3 regions of the Rhizobium etli CFN 42 genome follow, and region 1 is predicted to be linked to each of the others. Evidence: predicted binding sites of a transcription regulator. Region 1 holds the regulator's gene; each other region holds the start of a gene.
The links. Region 1 encodes HrcA, which represses chaperone genes, less so after heat shock. Its sites were predicted from a motif close to GTTAGCACTCNCNNNNNGNGAGTGCTAAC; they were not measured.

Region 1 (5,476 bases):
GATGAACTTCTTCTTCCATGAGCTCCTGATGCGCGACAAGCGTATGCTCGCCGGCGAGATTCTGACCAATGCCAAGCCACCCGTCGAAGACGACGTCGTATATGTCCATGTCGCCGCGGAAGGGACGGAGAACGGCAGCCTGCGCCGCAAGGAATTCGTGCGCGCCTATTACCCGATCGAAATCGCCGGCGCCCGCCGCACGGCAATTGCCTGGACGACCTCGGCATCCGTCGTCGCAGTCATCGAGATGGTCCGCGACGGCTTGCTGCCGGCGACCGGCTTCCTGCACCAGGAGCATATTCCGCTGGAGATGTTCCTGAAGACGCCGACCGGCAGCCTGTTCAAGGCGGGCGCCACCAGCCACAGGTGAGAATGGGTTTCGGGCGCGGCGGTAAGGTCATCGCCGCGCTGGAAATAGTCCGTTGTCTTGATGTCAGCAGGCGAGATCGGCGACGACGGAATCGAGGATCAGCATGCCGGCCGATGTGCAGCGCAGCCGTGAATTGCCGATCCGTTCGATGAATTTGTGTTCGAGCAGGAATTCCTCGCGCTTCGGGTCGAGTTCGCGCCCGGAAAGCTGCTGCCAGCGGGCGAGATCGACGCCTTCCCTCAGCCGCAGTCCCATCAGCAGCAACTCGTCCGACTGTTCCTCGAAGCCGAGCCGCTCCTCATCGAGAATGCCGTGGCCGTCGCGCTCGACCATCTCGAGCCAAGCTTCCGGCTTGCGCTCAGTCGCCGTCGCGAGCTTCTCATGCCCGCGCGTCAGCCTGCCGTGTGCGCCCGGGCCGATGCCGGCATAATCGCCGTAACGCCAGTAGGTCAGGTTATGGCGGCTTTCGGCACCAGGCCGGGCATGGTTGGAGACCTCATAGGCGGGCATGCCCTCACGCGCCGTGATCTCCTGCGTTGCCTCGTAGAGCAGGGCCGATTGTTCGCCGTCCGGCACGATCAGCTTGCCTGATTTGTGCAGACCGAAGAAGGGTGTGCCTTCCTCGATGGTCAGCTGATAGAGCGACAGATGGTCGACCGCATAGGAGATCGCTTCCTTCAGTTCCTTTTCCCATTCGTCGACCGTCTGGTCCGGCCGGGCATAGATGAGGTCGAAGGACATGCGCGGGAAGATCTCGCGCGCCAGCCGGATCGCCTTCAGCGCGTCGGCGACGTCATGCAGCCGGCCGAGGAATTTCAAATCGCGATCGTTCAGCGCCTGCACGCCGAGCGAGACCCGGTTGACGCCGGCCGCCCGGTAGCCGCGAAACCGTTCGGCCTCGACGCTCGAAGGGTTGGCCTCCATGGTGATTTCGATGCCGGCGGGCACATGCCAATGCCGTGCGATGCCATCGAGAATGGCAGAAACCGTTTCCGGCTTCATCAGCGACGGCGTGCCGCCGCCGAGGAAGATGCTCGTCACCGTCTTCGGTCCGCTCATCGCCCGGACCGCCGCCATCTCCTTCAGAAAAGCGGCGGCAAAGCGCTCCTGATCCACCGGTTGATGGCGCACATGACTGTTGAAGTCGCAGTAGGGACACTTCGCCGCGCAGAAGGGCCAATGCACATAGACGCCGAAGCCGGGCTCGCCGGTATCGGGCAGGAGCGCCGCATCGCGCGAAAGGCTTGGCGTGTCGAAATGGCCCACGTCCGACTTATGCCTCCAGGCAGGTTTCGACGAAAAGTTTGAAGGCACGGGCCCGGTGCGACAGCGCCTGCGGCTTGCCGACATTCCAGCCGTGTTTCTCCTCGCCGCTCATTTCTCCGAAGGTGACGGCATAACCCTCGGGCTGGAAAACCGGATCATAGCCGAAGCCCTGGGTGCCGCGCGGCGGCCAGACGACATGGCCTTCCACCTCGCCGCGGAAAAGCTCGGTATGCCCGTCCGGCCAGGCAAGGCAGAGCACGCTGACGAAACGCGCCCCGCGCTGTTCCGGCGTCGTGGCGCCGGCTTCCTGCAGCGCCTTTTCCACCTTGGCCATCGCCATGTCGAAATCGCGCGTGCCGTCCGCCTTCTCCGCCCAGTTGGCGGTGTAGACGCCGGGATCGCCGCCGAGCGCGTCGACCACCAGGCCGGAATCATCCGAAAGCGCCGGCATGCCGGCGGCATTGGCCGAGGCGACCGCCTTGATCGTCGCATTCTCCTCGAAGCTCGTGCCGGTTTCGTCAGGTTCCACGAAATTCAGTTCGGCCGCGGATTTGGCGGTGAAGCCGAGCGGCCCGATCAATTCCTGTATCTCGCGGATCTTGCCGGCATTGTGGCTGGCGACGACGATGGTTTTGGTTTCGAGCTTGCGCATTCAGATATCCTGTTCGATGCCCCAGATTTTTGCCTCCGCGCATTCCAGACTGTTGCCGGCAGGGTCGCGGAAATAGATTGAGCGGCCGCCGTTTGGCCAGTGCACCTCGGATTCGATCGCGACACCCGCCGCCTTCAACTGTTCGGCCATCGCATCGATATTGCGACCGGACACCTGGAAACAGGCATGGCCTTGCCCGGTCGTGCCGTGTGGCGGCACCTGCAGTGCGTCGGGTGGCGGCGGCTTTATCGTTTCCTCTGGGTTGAAGATGAGGAGAACGCCGGGGCCACAGCGGAAGAAGACATGCCGGTTGCCGGCGCGGGTGATCTTTTCAAGCCCGAGAACGCCCTCGTAGAACGTCTCGGCCTGATCGAGATCGCGCGCATAGAGCGCCGTTTCCAGCATGCCTTCCAGCATGGCGTTCATCCCGCGATGGCCTGTTTCTGCAGGGCGACGAGTTCGCCGATGCCGTTCTTGGCAAGTCGCATCAGCGAGCTGAATTCCTCTTCGCTGAACGGCGTGCCTTCGGCCGTGCCCTGGATTTCGACGATGCCGCCGGCGCCGGTCATGACGAAGTTCGCATCGGTCTCGGCTGAGGAATCCTCGAGGTAGTCGAGATCGATCACCGCCTGGTTGGCGAAGACGCCGCAGGAGATAGCGGCGACGTGATCCTTGAGCACCCGGTCGACCTTGATCATGTTGCGGCTTTCCATCCATTTCAGACAGTCGTAAAGCGCGATCCAGCCGCCGGTGATCGAGGCCGTCCGTGTGCCGCCATCGGCCTGGATGACGTCGCAATCGAGCGTGATCTGCTTTTCGCCGAGCGCCTGCAGGTCGACGACGGCGCGCAGCGACCGGCCGATCAGCCGTTGGATTTCCTGCGTGCGGCCACCCTGCTTGCCGGCGGCGGCCTCGCGCTTCATGCGCTCGCCGGTCGCCCGCGGCAGCATGCCGTATTCGGCCGTCACCCAGCCCTTGCCGGTATTGCGCAGCCACGGCGGCGTCTTTTCCTCGAGGCTTGCGGTGCAAAGCACGTGCGTATCGCCGAATTTCACCAGGCAGGAGCCTTCCGCATGCTTGGAAAAATTGCGCTCGAACGAGACCTTGCGCATCTGGTCGGTTTTTCTGCCTGAAGGCCGCATTCTTATTCTCCTGGAGTTGTTGACCGCTTCTACGATTGGCGGCGCCTATTTGCAAATTCCCTTTTGCCACGGGTGCGAGTTTGACTATATTTTCGAAAGCATCATCAGCGTGGGTTCGAAAAGGTTCATGGGCATCAGGTCGACGTCGGTTTCGGATGCCGTTGCTGCACTGGACGAGCGCTCCAGGGAAATTTTCCGCCGCATCGTCGAAGGTTATCTCGAAAGCGGCGAGCCGCTCGGCTCGCGCAATCTGTCGCGCCTTTTGCCGATGTCGCTCTCGCCGGCCTCGGTGCGCAACGTCATGAGCGATCTCGAAGAACTCGGCCTCATTTACTCCCCGCATGTCAGCGCCGGCCGGCTGCCGACCCAGATCGGCCTGCGCTTCTTCGTCGATGCCTTCATGCAGATCGGCGATCTCTCCGCCGAGGACCGCGCCAATATCGACCGCCAGGTGCGGGCCGAAAGCGGCGGCAACCCGGTGGAATCGATGATGAACGAGGCCAGCCGCATGCTGTCGGGCATTTCGCGCGGCGCCGGCCTCGTCATCACCTCGAAAAGCGATCCGGTGCTGAAGCATGTCGAGTTCATCCGGCTGGAGCCGACAAAGGCGCTCGCCGTGCTCGTCGGCGATCACGACCAGGTGGAAAACCGTATCATCGAACTGCCGGCCGGCGTCACCTCCTCACAGCTGACGGAGGCGGCGAATTTCCTCAACGCGCACATGTCCGGCCAGACCCTGCCGGAACTGCGCAAACAATTGAGCCGTCTAAAGGATGATGTCCGCCACGAGCTCGATGCGCTGTCGCGCGATCTCGTCGAGCGCGGCATCGCCGTCTGGGCCGGCAGCCCGGACGAGGGGAAGCCCGCCCAGCTGATCATTCGCGGCCGCGCCAACCTGCTCGAAGGCCTCGCCGGCGCCGAGGATCTCGACCGGTTGCGCATGCTGTTTGACGATCTCGAAAAGAAGGACAGCCTGATCGAGATCCTCAATCTGGCTGAAACCGGTTCGGGCGTGCGCATCTTCATCGGTTCGGAAAACAAGCTCTTCTCGCTCTCCGGCTCATCGCTCATCGTCGCGCCCTATCGCGACGATGATGACCGGATCGTCGGCGCCGTCGGCGTCATCGGTCCGACGCGGCTCAATTATTCCCGCATCGTGCCGATGGTGGATTACACTGCGCAGCTCGTCTCCCGCCTCTCGCGCAATCCGCTTTGAGGTTGTCGCCGTCGATAATGCGGAATCTTCTCTTCTTCGTCACGCAGACTTGATTTTTTTCGGTCAAACCTCGATATCGGGCGCATCTGAAGACACCAACCGGAGACCGTCATGACCGATGAAACGACGAAAAACGGACCTGACGCAACTGCGGCCGATGCCGCAGCAGACGCCGCCGCCAACGTCGAGATTGATAATTCCGTGCAGGAGGAGGCAAAGCAGCCGGATCCGCTCGAGCTTCTGAAGGCCGAGAATGCCGAGCTGCGCGACCGCTATCTGCGCCTTGCCGCCGAGATGGATAATCTGCGCCGTCGCACCGAGCGCGAGGTGAAGGATGCAAAATCCTATTCCGTCGCCGGTTTCGCCCGCGACATGCTCGCCGTCTCGGACAATCTGCGCCGGGCGCTGGACGCCATCTCTCCGGAGGCCAAGGCCACGGCCGATGCCGGCCTCACCACGCTGATCGAGGGTGTGGAGATGACCGAGCGCTCGATGCTGTCGGCGCTGGAGCGACACGGCGTTCGCAAACTCGAGCCGGTCGGCCAGAAATTCGATCCGAATTTCCATCAGGCGATGTTCGAGGTGCCGAACTCCGAAGTGCCGAACAACACGGTCGTCCAGGTCGTGCAGGCAGGCTTCACCATCGGCGAGCGCGTGCTGCGCCCGGCCATGGTCGGTGTCGCCAAGGGCGGCCCGAAGCCGGTCGAGGCCGAAATCAATTCCGTCTTCGACGAGAAGGACGCCTGACGTCGTTTTCCCTCTCCGTATCGGAGAAGGAAAGAAAAACTCAGATGCGGGCGAAGCGTTCGATCAAAAGATCGAAGAAGCCG
Region 2 (5,476 bases), 940 kb from region 1:
CTGTCCCGCGAAGCTTGTTTCCGGCTTCGTCGCCAGCTTGTCCTTCTTCGGCTTACGGGCCTCGCGATTGCTTCTCAGCTGTCCCTTTGCCATGGATGGATCTCCCTTTGGATCGGAGTTGAAACCACCCGCTACCGGCCTGCGGAATTGCCCGACCGCGTCGTTCGGCGCTCGCGCGGCAATCCCTGGATCGCATAGCGGTTACAGACCGGGGTGACCGGTTTCGGCTGCTTCTTCGGTTGGCCGAAATGGTATTCGAGCGCCCGCAAAAGCATGGCCGGCGAGGTGACGCCGTCCTGAAACAGCTTGATCAGCAGCATGGCTGCGGCGTTGCAGGTTTGCTCGTCGCCGGCCGGGATTCTTGTTTTGTAGCCGGCGGTGTCGAGCACACCCTGAAGCATGTCGAGATCGGATGACGTCAGATAGGGCTTATCGGAGGTGGAAGACATCGAAGTCCTCCTTTCGTCGGGGCGGGAGTTATGAAACCCTCAGTCGGCAGCGCCCGTGCGATGGCTGCCGAAGCTGAAACAATGCACCTTTCGCCGGGGCAACGCAACGGGATTTTTGCGGCTGGCGGACGGGCGAGGGCCGTCCTCGCCTGTCGGCCGCAAGCAGGGAGATGGCGATCTCCAGAGCTGCGGCCTGACAGCTGTTATATCTCGCCTTTGTTGAAATAGGCTTCCAGGCGATAGCCGTCCGGATCGATGACGAAGGCGGCGTAATAGAAGCGGCCGTAATCCGGGCGGATGCCCGGTTCGCCGTTATCCGTGCCGCCGGATGCGATCGCAGCCGCATAAAACGCGTCGACCGCGGCCTCGTTCGGGGCGACGAAGCAGAAATGCAGCCCGGATTGCATGTCGGCGACAACGGGATGCGCAACCTGCATCACCCAGAGGCCGACCTGCTCCGGACCGTAGCCGATCATGCCGTCGGAATTCGACAGGCGCTCATATCCGAGCGGCGCCAGCGCCGCGTCGTAGAAGCGGCGGGCTCTTTCGAGATCTTTGACACCGATGGAGATATGATCGAACATGGACCGAAAGCTCCCTGACTTCTCTTGGTCTCCGAAGGGCTGCTCATCCCCAAGATGGCAATATGCCAACATCTTTCAACCGCCGTCCTGAGTCAACGAAAGGACGTCATTCAAGGCTGGCGATCCGGTCCAGCGTCTTGTCGCAGAATTCGGCGCGCCGAAATTGCCGCTGTTCAGCGCAAGTCCTGCGACGCCGTCACGTGATTTGGGGAAGGGCGGAGCAGGGTTCGGATCCTAGCGCCATGGTTGAACCGGGGTGCCACGAGGGATCTGCGCGGCGTCCGACAGTCTGAGCCATTCCTTCCGGTATCCTATGTTGAGAAGATTGACGGACAGGATGTCTCTCCTGCCCTGCGAGCGGCTCGCGCCGATCACGGCCTGGGCCGTGTGCGCTGGAACGTTCGCATGATAGACGGTCCACAAACGGGCGGGTTGGATCCGGCGATCGCATCCGATGTCCATGGAGTAGCGGCCGGCCGCCCCACCCTTGCTTTTGCCGCCAGTAAAGGCGTTCTGTCTTCCTTCGTCTTCATGGCTGTTCACGATGTCAACCTTCCATTATTCGGCCGTGGCCAAGCGTAGTCTCGATCAGTGTTGCGCCGCTGCCGGGCGATAGGTTTACCGGCTCCAGGCTGTCTTCCGTCGTCACCCGCTCGTGACGCTCGTCGTCGCTGCGGATGCGGTATTGCAGCAGATTGCCTCTCGGAGGCAGCGTTGCGGTAATGCGGTATACGTCGGGAAGCTTGGAGGGAACGACCAAGAACCCGTCCTTCAACCGGACGGTCTGTCCCACCCTGAAGATGTGTGTTGCTGCCTCGCGTCGGATCGAGAGTCCACTGCGTTGCGGGATGCCCGTTGCGGTCATAGTTGCTGGTGGTCCGTTTCGAGTGCCGTTTCAAGATCTGACGGTTGGATGGCCAGCATCTGCTGCGTCGAACTCTGCGCGCCGATCGCCGGTAGATGGATGAAGGCGCCGACCCGCATCCAGGCGAGCCTGGAAACGCCTTCGATCAATTCCTCATCGTAATCGATGCGGTATTCTCCGGCTGGCTGCGCCTTATCGAAACCCGGCAGGCGGAATGGAGATGAAAAACGGACGACGGTTTGTGTGGTGCGACTTGTCATAGCTGGCCTCCCCAGGAATACACCGATGCGTTTCCTGTAGCGTTGAGATTCGAACCGGACGAACGCGATGCTGCCGGTACATCCGCGGTCAGCGCCAGGTTCATCCGGATCGGAACAAGCGAATGCACGCCGGAACGACGTCACATATTCGCTATCGAGAATTCGGTGGTGTATGGCGGGTCGTAGGTCTCTGACACCGCGAAGCCAAGTTGGCCAAATCGACGAGGCCTATCGTTACACCTTGATTGACTTTAAATCAAGGTAAATTCGGATTTCTTGATGAAAAACACCGAATTAATTCTTTGCTGTGGCGAATAAAAATGGAGCGTGCTGGCGCATAATTTCTATTTTACAAAATATCAGGTTGGATTGATTTCAGGATTTTCTCAAAAAATCTCCTGCCATGAACAATATTTCTTGGCACTCCTATCAATCGAGTGCCACGGGTGCTATTTATGGATTGCAGCCGCCATACGCGCCGGCAGCAGAAAGACCTCAATGAAATTCCGTTCACTTCACGACCGCGTCGTTATTCGGCGTGCAGAAGGCGATGTCACATCCAAGGGCGGGATCATCATTCCAGACGCCGCCAAGGACAAGCCGCAGGAAGGCGAAGTGGTTGCAGTCGGCCCTGGCCTGCGTGACCAAAGCGGCAAGCTAGCCCCGCTCGATGTCAAGGTGGGTGATCTAATCCTGTTTGGAAAATGGTCGGGGACGGAGGTCACGATCGATGGCCAGACCCTCCTGATCATAAAGGAGGCCGACATCATGGGCATCGTGGAAAAGACCGAGGCGGCCGCCGACAAGGCCGCCTGACGGTCGGATTTCCGACCCTCATCTCAAGACCGAACTGGATAGAAATCATGTCTGCCAAGGAAATCAAATTCTCCACCGATGCGCGCGCTCATTTGCTGCGTGGCGTCGAATTACTCAACAATGCCGTCAAGGTAACGCTTGGTCCGAAGGGCCGCAACGTCGTCATCGACAAGGCCTATGGTGCGCCGCGCATTACCAAGGACGGCGTCACCGTCGCCAGGGAGATCGAGCTCGGCAACAAGTTCGAGAACATGGGCGCGCAAATGGTGCGCGAGGTGGCCTCGAAGACCAATGATCTTGCCGGCGACGGCACGACGACGGCGACGGTGCTCGCCGCCTCCATCTTTCGTGAGGGCGCAAAGCTCGTCGCGGCCGGCATGAATCCTATGGATCTCAGGCGCGGCATTGATCTCGGCGTTTCCGCCATCGTCAAGGAGATTCAGGCGCGGGCGAGGAAGGTCAAATCATCAGGCGAGATCGCGCAGGTCGGCGCCATTGCCGCCAATGGAGACGCCACCGTCGGCGAGATGATCGCCAAGGCGATGGAGAAGGTCGGCAATGAGGGCGTCATCACCGTCGAAGAGGCGCGGACCGCGGAGACCGAACTCGACGTCGTCGAGGGCATGCAATTCGACCGTGGGTATCTCTCGCCGTATTTCGTCACGAATGCCGAGAAGATGCGCGTGGAACTCGAGGATCCCTACATCCTCTTGCACGAGAAGAAGCTCGGAAGTCTGCAGGCGCTGCTGCCCATTCTGGAGGCCGTCGTGCAGACCGGCAAGCCGCTTCTGCTCATCTCGGAGGACGTCGAAGGCGAGGCGCTGGCGACTCTGGTTGTCAACAAGCTGCGCGGCGGCCTGAAGGTCGCGGCCGTCAAGGCGCCGGGCTTCGGCGACCGCCGTAAGGCCATGCTGGAAGACATTGCCGCGCTCACATCGGGCCAGATGATCTCCGAGGATCTCGGCATCAAGCTCGAGAACGTCACGCTCTATATGCTCGGCCGCGCCAAGCGCGTGCTGATCGAAAAGGACACCACCACGATCATCGACGGCACCGGCGAGAAAGCGGCTATTCAGGCGCGCATCCAGCAGATGAAGGCGCAGATCGAGGAGACCACTTCCGACTACGACAAGGAAAAGCTGCAGGAGCGCCTGGCGAAACTCGCCGGCGGCGTCGCGGTCATCCGTGTCGGCGGCGCCACCGAAACGGAGGTCAAGGAAAAGAAGGACCGCATCGAAGACGCGCTGAACGCCACCCGTGCGGCGGTCGAAGAGGGCATCGTGCCCGGCGGCGGCGTGGCGCTGTTGCGCGCGAAGTCGGCGCTGACGGGAATGGTTGGGGAGAACGCCGACGTGACGGCCGGCATCTCGATCGTGCTCAGGGCGCTCGAAGCCCCGATCCGGCAGATCGCCGAGAATGCCGGGTTCGAGGGCTCGATAATCGTTGGAAGACTCACCGGCCGCAATGATCACAATCAGGGCTTCGACGCACAGACCGAGACCTATGTCGATATGGTCGAAGCCGGCATCGTCGACCCTGCCAAGGTCGTGCGCACTGCTCTGCAGGACGCCGGCTCGATCGCGGCGCTGTTGATCACCGCCGAGGTGATGATCGCCGACATTCCAGCAAGAAATCCTGCCCCTGCGGTCGGAAATGGCGGCATGGGCGATATGGGATACTGAAAGCAGCCTGAACCGATCCGGCGTCGCCGGATGGCAAACCCGAAGTAAACAAGGAGAATTCCAATGTCCGTGCAGAGCAGCAGCAAGACATCAATCAGCCAGCGTTTCGACAGTTACCAGCCATCCAAGACGCTTCTCGTCTGGGCCTGCGTCGTCACGGCAATCGCCACGATGGTCATCGGGTTCAGCTGGGGAGGTTGGGTAACAGGTGGCACATCGAGCAAAGCGGCAGCAGCCGCCGGTGACATTGCACGCGGAGAACTGGCGTCCGCCATTTGCGTCGAGCGGTTTAATGCGGCGCCGGATGCCAACGCTAAACTGATGGAGTTCAAGGCGATGACCGAAGGCTACAAGCAGCGTCAGTTCATTGAAGCCGGTGGTTGGGCGACCATGCCTGGGCAGACTTCTGCCGACAGCCGAAGTGTTCAAGGCTGCACCACGGCGCTTGCCGTCGGGACCTGACCAATGATTCGTTTCGTGAAGAAGAGCGACCCGCAGCCGCCGGCAGAAGAAGCTGGCGGCGACGGCTTCAAGGAAATTCACGCGGCGGCCGACGGCAAAGCAACCAACGACCGCCCGCGTCGCCGGAAAGCGGCGCCGGAAGATGACGGCCGGCTGATCTGAGGTCGCCTTTGCGAGCAAGGATCTCTGGCGCGCATTGCTACTGCAGCTGCGGCTTTTTCAGGAAGCTGTTGCGGTCGGCGGATTTGATCCGCAGCCAGGCTTCCCGGCCGTTGCGCAGAATTCGGATCGGAATCTCGGCGCCGGCCGGGCCGCTGCTCCAGAGCTTGCGGTAGAAATCGGCCAGGCCATCGACCTC
Region 3 (5,476 bases), 490 kb from region 1:
CGAATCCAAACGGCTGCTCGGCGTGCTCGAAGGCCGCCTGAAGGGTCGTCAATGGATCATGGGCGATCAATATACGATCGCCGACATCACCACTTTCACCTGGGTTCGCGGCGCCGACATCTTCTATGGCGGCCGTGAGATTCTCGAATATGCGAAATTCCCCGCCGTCTCCGATTGGCTGGAGCGCTGCATCACCCGTCCGGCCAGCGCCAGGGGGCTCAATATTCCGGTCAAGCCGGAATAGCCGACGGCGAGAGATCGCCTGCCTCATCCGCCTGCCGGAACCCAACCGGGGTCGAGCCAGGTCTCGACCCGTCCTTCGGACCCCCGCCTGCGGGGAGAAGGGGATGTGCCGCGACCTCTCTGTCCCCCACAGGCCTCTCGGGTGGCACGTCCCCTCTCCCCGTCAAAACGGGGAGAGGGTTAGGGTGAGGGGCGTTGGGTGAAGGAGGATCGAGGGGCTCCCGGAGTAACTACGGCGATGGGCGGCGCAGTAGGCGTTTTCCCGCCCTGCTGCCTATACTATTGCCGGTTGGCGATCTGCCTTGCACCTTCCAGCTTGAAGCGCGGAAAGACGAAGACGCCGGCCATGCTGCCGCTGTATTTCTCCTCAAGCCCGTTCGACTCGCCCATGCAGAAGAGTGGCTGGCGCAAGCCGTTCGGCATGATGATCGTCGTCGAGAAGCAGAAGGAAGAGCAGTGCGTCGCCGCCTGCTCGAACAGTTCCAGCACATGGCTGCGATCTTTGGTGTTGTAGCAGCGTATCAGGTTCAGCAGCCCACATTCTTCGGCCGAGAGGCCGTGCAGCATCGCGCTCCATTTACCGAGCCGGAGCACGCCGCTCGACAGATCTCCAGTCCAGCTCTCGGAAACGGAAAACTGCGCCAGCATCTCGCGGTGATTATTGTCGTTCATCGAGCCGGGCATGAATGGTACGGCTGCATTGGCTTTGGCAATCTTGAACACGGACGTTCCCTCGTACGCATGCGGCTCCTCCGCCACATGCTCGGCAAACACAAGAAACAGGCTTATGCGGCGGCGGGCCTAATGCCCGCGCCCATGCCGGCGATCATTGCCGCGGCCACCCCGGTCTCCGAACAGGAGCCCTTCGAAACCGACTATTCTGGCATCGCCTTCCGCGCTCGTCTGACAGCGAAATCATCGCCGGCGCGCTTCAATTGCAGTGCGGATTTATAGGAACTTTTCCGCAAACGGCAACGGCTTTTTAAGGGGTGTTCGGATCGAGATCCGTTTGGGAAATGTCGGCATCCCCGCGCTGCATGGCGAGAATGGAGGCCGGGAGCTCAATTTTCGCCGCTTTTCCTCCGTTTCATCCCACTTGGCGCGAGATACATCCGCCGCAAGACGACGATCTCCCGCATGTTGCGTCAGAGAAAAACGAGCGGGGGCGCAAGCCTCGGGAAAGCTTGGTCCGCCGACAAATGCGATGCCCGGCACAAAATCGAGCGCAACGGATCGAATCATTTCGAGCGAAGCCGACGGCAAAGAAAAAGGGCGACCCGAGGGCCGCCCTTCCTGTTCCGGATGCCGGAAGGAGTGCAGGCTTCGCCTATCACATCATGTCCATACCGCCAGTTCAGCGCGCTTGACGCGCTGAACCATCTTAAATGATGGGCGGTTTCATGGACGATGCTGTGAAAGGCCTTTGGCCTATCACATCATGTCCATACCGCCCATGCCGCCCATGCCGCCCGGCATAGCCGGAGCGTCCTTCTTCGGCAGCTCGGCGATCATGGCTTCGGTGGTGATCAGCAGCGATGCAACGGAAGCGGCATCCTGCAGGGCGGTGCGAACGACCTTGACCGGGTCGATGATGCCCATGCCGATCATGTCGCCATATTCGCCGGTCTGAGCGTTGTAGCCGTAGTTGTCCTGATCCTTGTCGAGGATCTTGCCGACAACGATCGAGGCTTCGTCGCCAGCGTTCTCAGCGATCTGGCGGGCCGGAGCCTGCAGAGCGCGGCGAACGATGTTGATGCCGGCTTCCTGGTCGTCGTTGACGCCCTTGGCCGAGATCTTGACGGAAGAACGGAGCAGGGCAACGCCGCCGCCCGGTACGATGCCTTCCTGAACGGCAGCGCGCGTCGCGTTGAGGGCGTCGTCGATGCGGTCCTTCTTTTCCTTCACTTCGACTTCCGTCGAGCCGCCGACGCGGATGACGGCAACGCCGCCGGCGAGCTTGGCAAGGCGTTCCTGCAGCTTCTCGCGGTCGTAGTCGGAGGTGGTTTCTTCAATCTGGGCCTTGATCTGGGCAACACGGCCTTCGATGTCGGACTTGGCGCCCGAACCGTCGACGATCGTGGTGTTTTCCTTGGAGATCGAAACCTTCTTGGCACGGCCGAGCATGTCGAGCGTGACGCTCTCGAGCTTGATGCCGAGGTCTTCGGAGATGACAGTGCCGCCCGTCAGGATGGCGATGTCTTCAAGCATGGCCTTGCGGCGGTCGCCGAAGCCAGGAGCCTTGACGGCAGCGATCTTGAGGCCGCCGCGCAGCTTGTTGACGACGAGCGTTGCAAGCGCTTCGCCTTCGACGTCTTCAGCGATGATGAGGAGCGGCTTGCCGGTCTGGACGACGGCTTCGAGAACCGGGAGCATAGACTGCAGGTTCGAGAGCTTCTTCTCGTGGAGGAGAATGAAGACGTCTTCGAGGTCGGCGATCATCTTTTCCGGGTTGGTGACGAAGTAGGGGCTGAGGTAGCCGCGGTCGAACTGCATGCCTTCGACGACTTCGAGTTCGGTCTCGGCGGTCTTGGCTTCTTCAACGGTGATGACGCCTTCGTTGCCGACCTTCTGCATGGCTTCAGCGATGTCGAGACCGACCTGACGCTCGCCGTTTGCCGAGATCGTGCCGACCTGGGCGACTTCTTCCGAGGTGTTGATCTTCTTGGCCTTGGCCTGGAGATCCTTGACGACTTCGGCGACGGCGAGATCGATGCCGCGCTTCAGGTCCATCGGGTTCATGCCGGCGGCAACGGCCTTGGCGCCTTCGCGAACGATCGCCTGGGCAAGAACGGTTGCAGTCGTGGTGCCGTCGCCGGCGATGTCGTTGGTCTTCGAAGCAACTTCGCGGACCATCTGGGCGCCCATGTTTTCGAACTTGTCTTCGAGTTCGATTTCCTTGGCGACCGAAACGCCGTCCTTGGTGATGCGCGGCGCGCCGAAGGACTTGTCGATGATGACGTTACGACCCTTCGGGCCGAGCGTGACCTTGACTGCATCGGCGAGAATGTCGACGCCGCGCAGCATCTTTTCGCGCGCGGTGCGGCCAAACTTGATTTCTTTAGCTGCCATGTTTGTGACTCCTGAATTCGATTTGTTCGGGCAAAGGCCCGTCAGTCATTTCGGGAAAGCGGATCGGCAATCAGCCGATGATGCCCATGATGTCGGCTTCCTTCATGATCAGAAGGTCTTCGCCGTTGATCTTGACTTCGGTGCCGGACCACTTGCCGAACAGAACGCGGTCGCCAGCCTTGACGTCGAGTGCGACGACCTTGCCGGACTCGTCACGCGCGCCGGAACCGACGGCGACGATTTCGCCTTCCTGCGGCTTTTCCTTAGCGGTGTCGGGAATGATGATCCCGCCCTTGGTCTTCTCTTCGGACTCGACGCGACGAACGACGACGCGGTCGTGAAGCGGACGGAAATTGGTGCTTGCCATTGTCTAATCCCTCGATCGAATGACATTCGCGGGCCGGGGCGGCCCACATGGATGAGTGTTAGCACTCCCTTGCGGTGAGTGCTAGCGACGTGCATTTAGGGATGGCTCCGAAAGGAGTCAATGAGAGCAGTCACGAATTTTTGTGCCCGAATTGTGAAGAGGGCGAAGATTTGTCGGAAAATCGACCAACCATCCCGCCGCCCGCTTTGACGATCCGCGCTCTCCTGATGTCGGTGCAGGATTGGCGTCGGCGAAGAAAATGCCTTGCCATCGCCCTGCGCCTTTGCAATGTCACCGGGACTGAAGCAATCGGGAAATCGGAATGGCCAAGCGGATAGAAAAGTTCTCGCAGATAACAGATCGTTACGATGTGGTGCTCTGCGATGTCTGGGGCGTCGTTCACAACGGCGTCGATCCGTTTCCGAAGGCGGCTGCCGCCCTTCAGGCGGCGCGCGAGAGCGGTCTTGCCGTCGTGCTGATCACCAATTCGCCGCGCCTTTCCTGGCAGGTGGTGGAGCAACTACGCCATATCGGCGTTCCCGACGGCGCCTATGACAGGATCGTCACCTCGGGCGACGTCACCCGCGGGCTGATTTCCGAAGGACCGAAGACGGTCTTCCTGCTCGGCCCCGAGCGCGACAAGGCGCTCCTCGAAGGCATCGGCGTTGAGCGCCGGCCGGCCGGCGAGGCGCAGTCGCTCGTCTGCACCGGCTTTTTCGACGACGAAACCGAGAAGCCCGAGGACTACACCGACATGCTTCTGGATTTCCAGGCACGCGACGTGCCGATGATCTGCGCCAATCCCGACCTCGTCGTCGAGCGCGGCCATCGCATCATCCCCTGCGCCGGCGCCATGGCCGCCTATTACGAGCAGCTCGGCGGCAAGACCCGCATCGCCGGCAAGCCGCACAGGCCGATCTACGAGGCGACGCTGGCGGCTGCCCGAGAGCTTCGCGGCGATGTCCCCACCGAGCGCGTGCTGGCGATCGGCGATGGCATGCCGACCGATGTGCGTGGCGCCTTGAATTTCGGCCTCGACCTCCTCTACATCAGCGGTGGCATCCACGCCAAGGAATATACCCTCAACGGCGAGACCGACGAGGCGATCCTCAATGCCTATCTCGAACGGGAAAAGGCGGCGCCGAAGTGGTGGATGCCGCGCCTTGCATGAAAAGAAGCCAGCCGATGACCGTCTTCCACCGCAATGAAACCCGAGATCCCTTGCCCGCCCATCTCAGAGGCGGGGTGATCGCCATCGGCAATTTCGACGGTGTGCATCGCGGCCATCGATCGGTACTGAACCGAGCGCTTGAGATCGCAAGGGCGCGCAGCATTCCCGCTCTCGTGCTGACCTTCGAGCCGCATCCGCGCACAGTCTTCCGACCGCAGACGCCGGTGTTTCGCCTCACACCCGCGCCGCTCAAGGCCCGCATCCTGGAAACGCTGGGATTCAACGCCGTCATCGAATATCCCTTCGACTATGAATTCTCGCAGCGCTCCGCCGATGATTTCATTCATTCGATCCTGAAGGACTGGCTCGGCGCCTCCGAAGTCGTCACCGGTTTCGATTTTCATTTCGGCCGCAACCGCGAAGGCGGCCCCGCCTTCCTGATGAATGCCGGCCAGACCTACGGCTTCGGCGTCACCCTGATCGATGCGTTCCGCGACGAAAACGCCGACGTCGTCTCGTCGAGCCATATCCGCGCGTTGCTGAAGGAGGGTGAGGTCAGCGAAGTCGCCGGCATGCTCGGTTACCACTATACGGTCGAGGCCGAGGTAATCGACGGCGAAAAACTC

Region 2: the regulator HrcA is predicted to act here: its motif matches at 2,575-2,603, upstream of RHE_RS06500 (co-chaperone GroES).
Region 3: the regulator HrcA is predicted to act here: its motif matches at 3,737-3,765, upstream of groES (co-chaperone GroES).

Annotation. Positions count from the first base shown of each region.
Region 1 covers NC_007761.1:372,919-378,394, forward strand. The annotation lists gene RHE_RS01815 (saccharopine dehydrogenase family protein) at 1-370, shown strand, start outside; gene hemW (radical SAM family heme chaperone HemW) at 434-1,636, opposite strand; gene rdgB (RdgB/HAM1 family non-canonical purine NTP pyrophosphatase) at 1,644-2,288, opposite strand; gene RHE_RS01830 (VOC family protein) at 2,289-2,714, opposite strand; gene rph (ribonuclease PH) at 2,711-3,430, opposite strand; gene hrcA (heat-inducible transcriptional repressor HrcA) at 3,558-4,646, shown strand; gene grpE (nucleotide exchange factor GrpE) at 4,758-5,393, shown strand; gene RHE_RS01850 (nucleoside hydrolase) at 5,434-5,476, opposite strand, start outside.
Region 2 covers NC_007761.1:1,316,764-1,322,239, forward strand. The annotation lists gene RHE_RS33425 (hypothetical protein) at 1-93, opposite strand, end outside; gene RHE_RS06475 (hypothetical protein) at 132-449, opposite strand; gene RHE_RS06480 (VOC family protein) at 653-1,033, opposite strand; gene RHE_RS06485 (hypothetical protein) at 1,268-1,576, opposite strand; gene RHE_RS06490 (hypothetical protein) at 1,581-1,898, opposite strand; gene RHE_RS06495 (hypothetical protein) at 1,895-2,158, opposite strand; gene RHE_RS06500 (co-chaperone GroES) at 2,657-2,974, shown strand; gene groL (chaperonin GroEL) at 3,022-4,656, shown strand; gene RHE_RS06510 (hypothetical protein) at 4,720-5,118, shown strand; gene RHE_RS33430 (hypothetical protein) at 5,122-5,280, shown strand; gene RHE_RS06515 (S1C family serine protease) at 5,318-5,476, opposite strand, start outside.
Region 3 covers NC_007761.1:865,087-870,562, forward strand. The annotation lists gene RHE_RS04155 (glutathione binding-like protein) at 1-244, shown strand, start outside; gene RHE_RS04160 (hypothetical protein) at 523-966, opposite strand; gene RHE_RS04165 (hypothetical protein) at 1,003-1,197, shown strand; gene groL (chaperonin GroEL) at 1,675-3,312, opposite strand; gene groES (co-chaperone GroES) at 3,383-3,679, opposite strand; gene RHE_RS04180 (TIGR01459 family HAD-type hydrolase) at 4,002-4,850, shown strand; gene RHE_RS04185 (bifunctional riboflavin kinase/FAD synthetase) at 4,865-5,476, shown strand, end outside.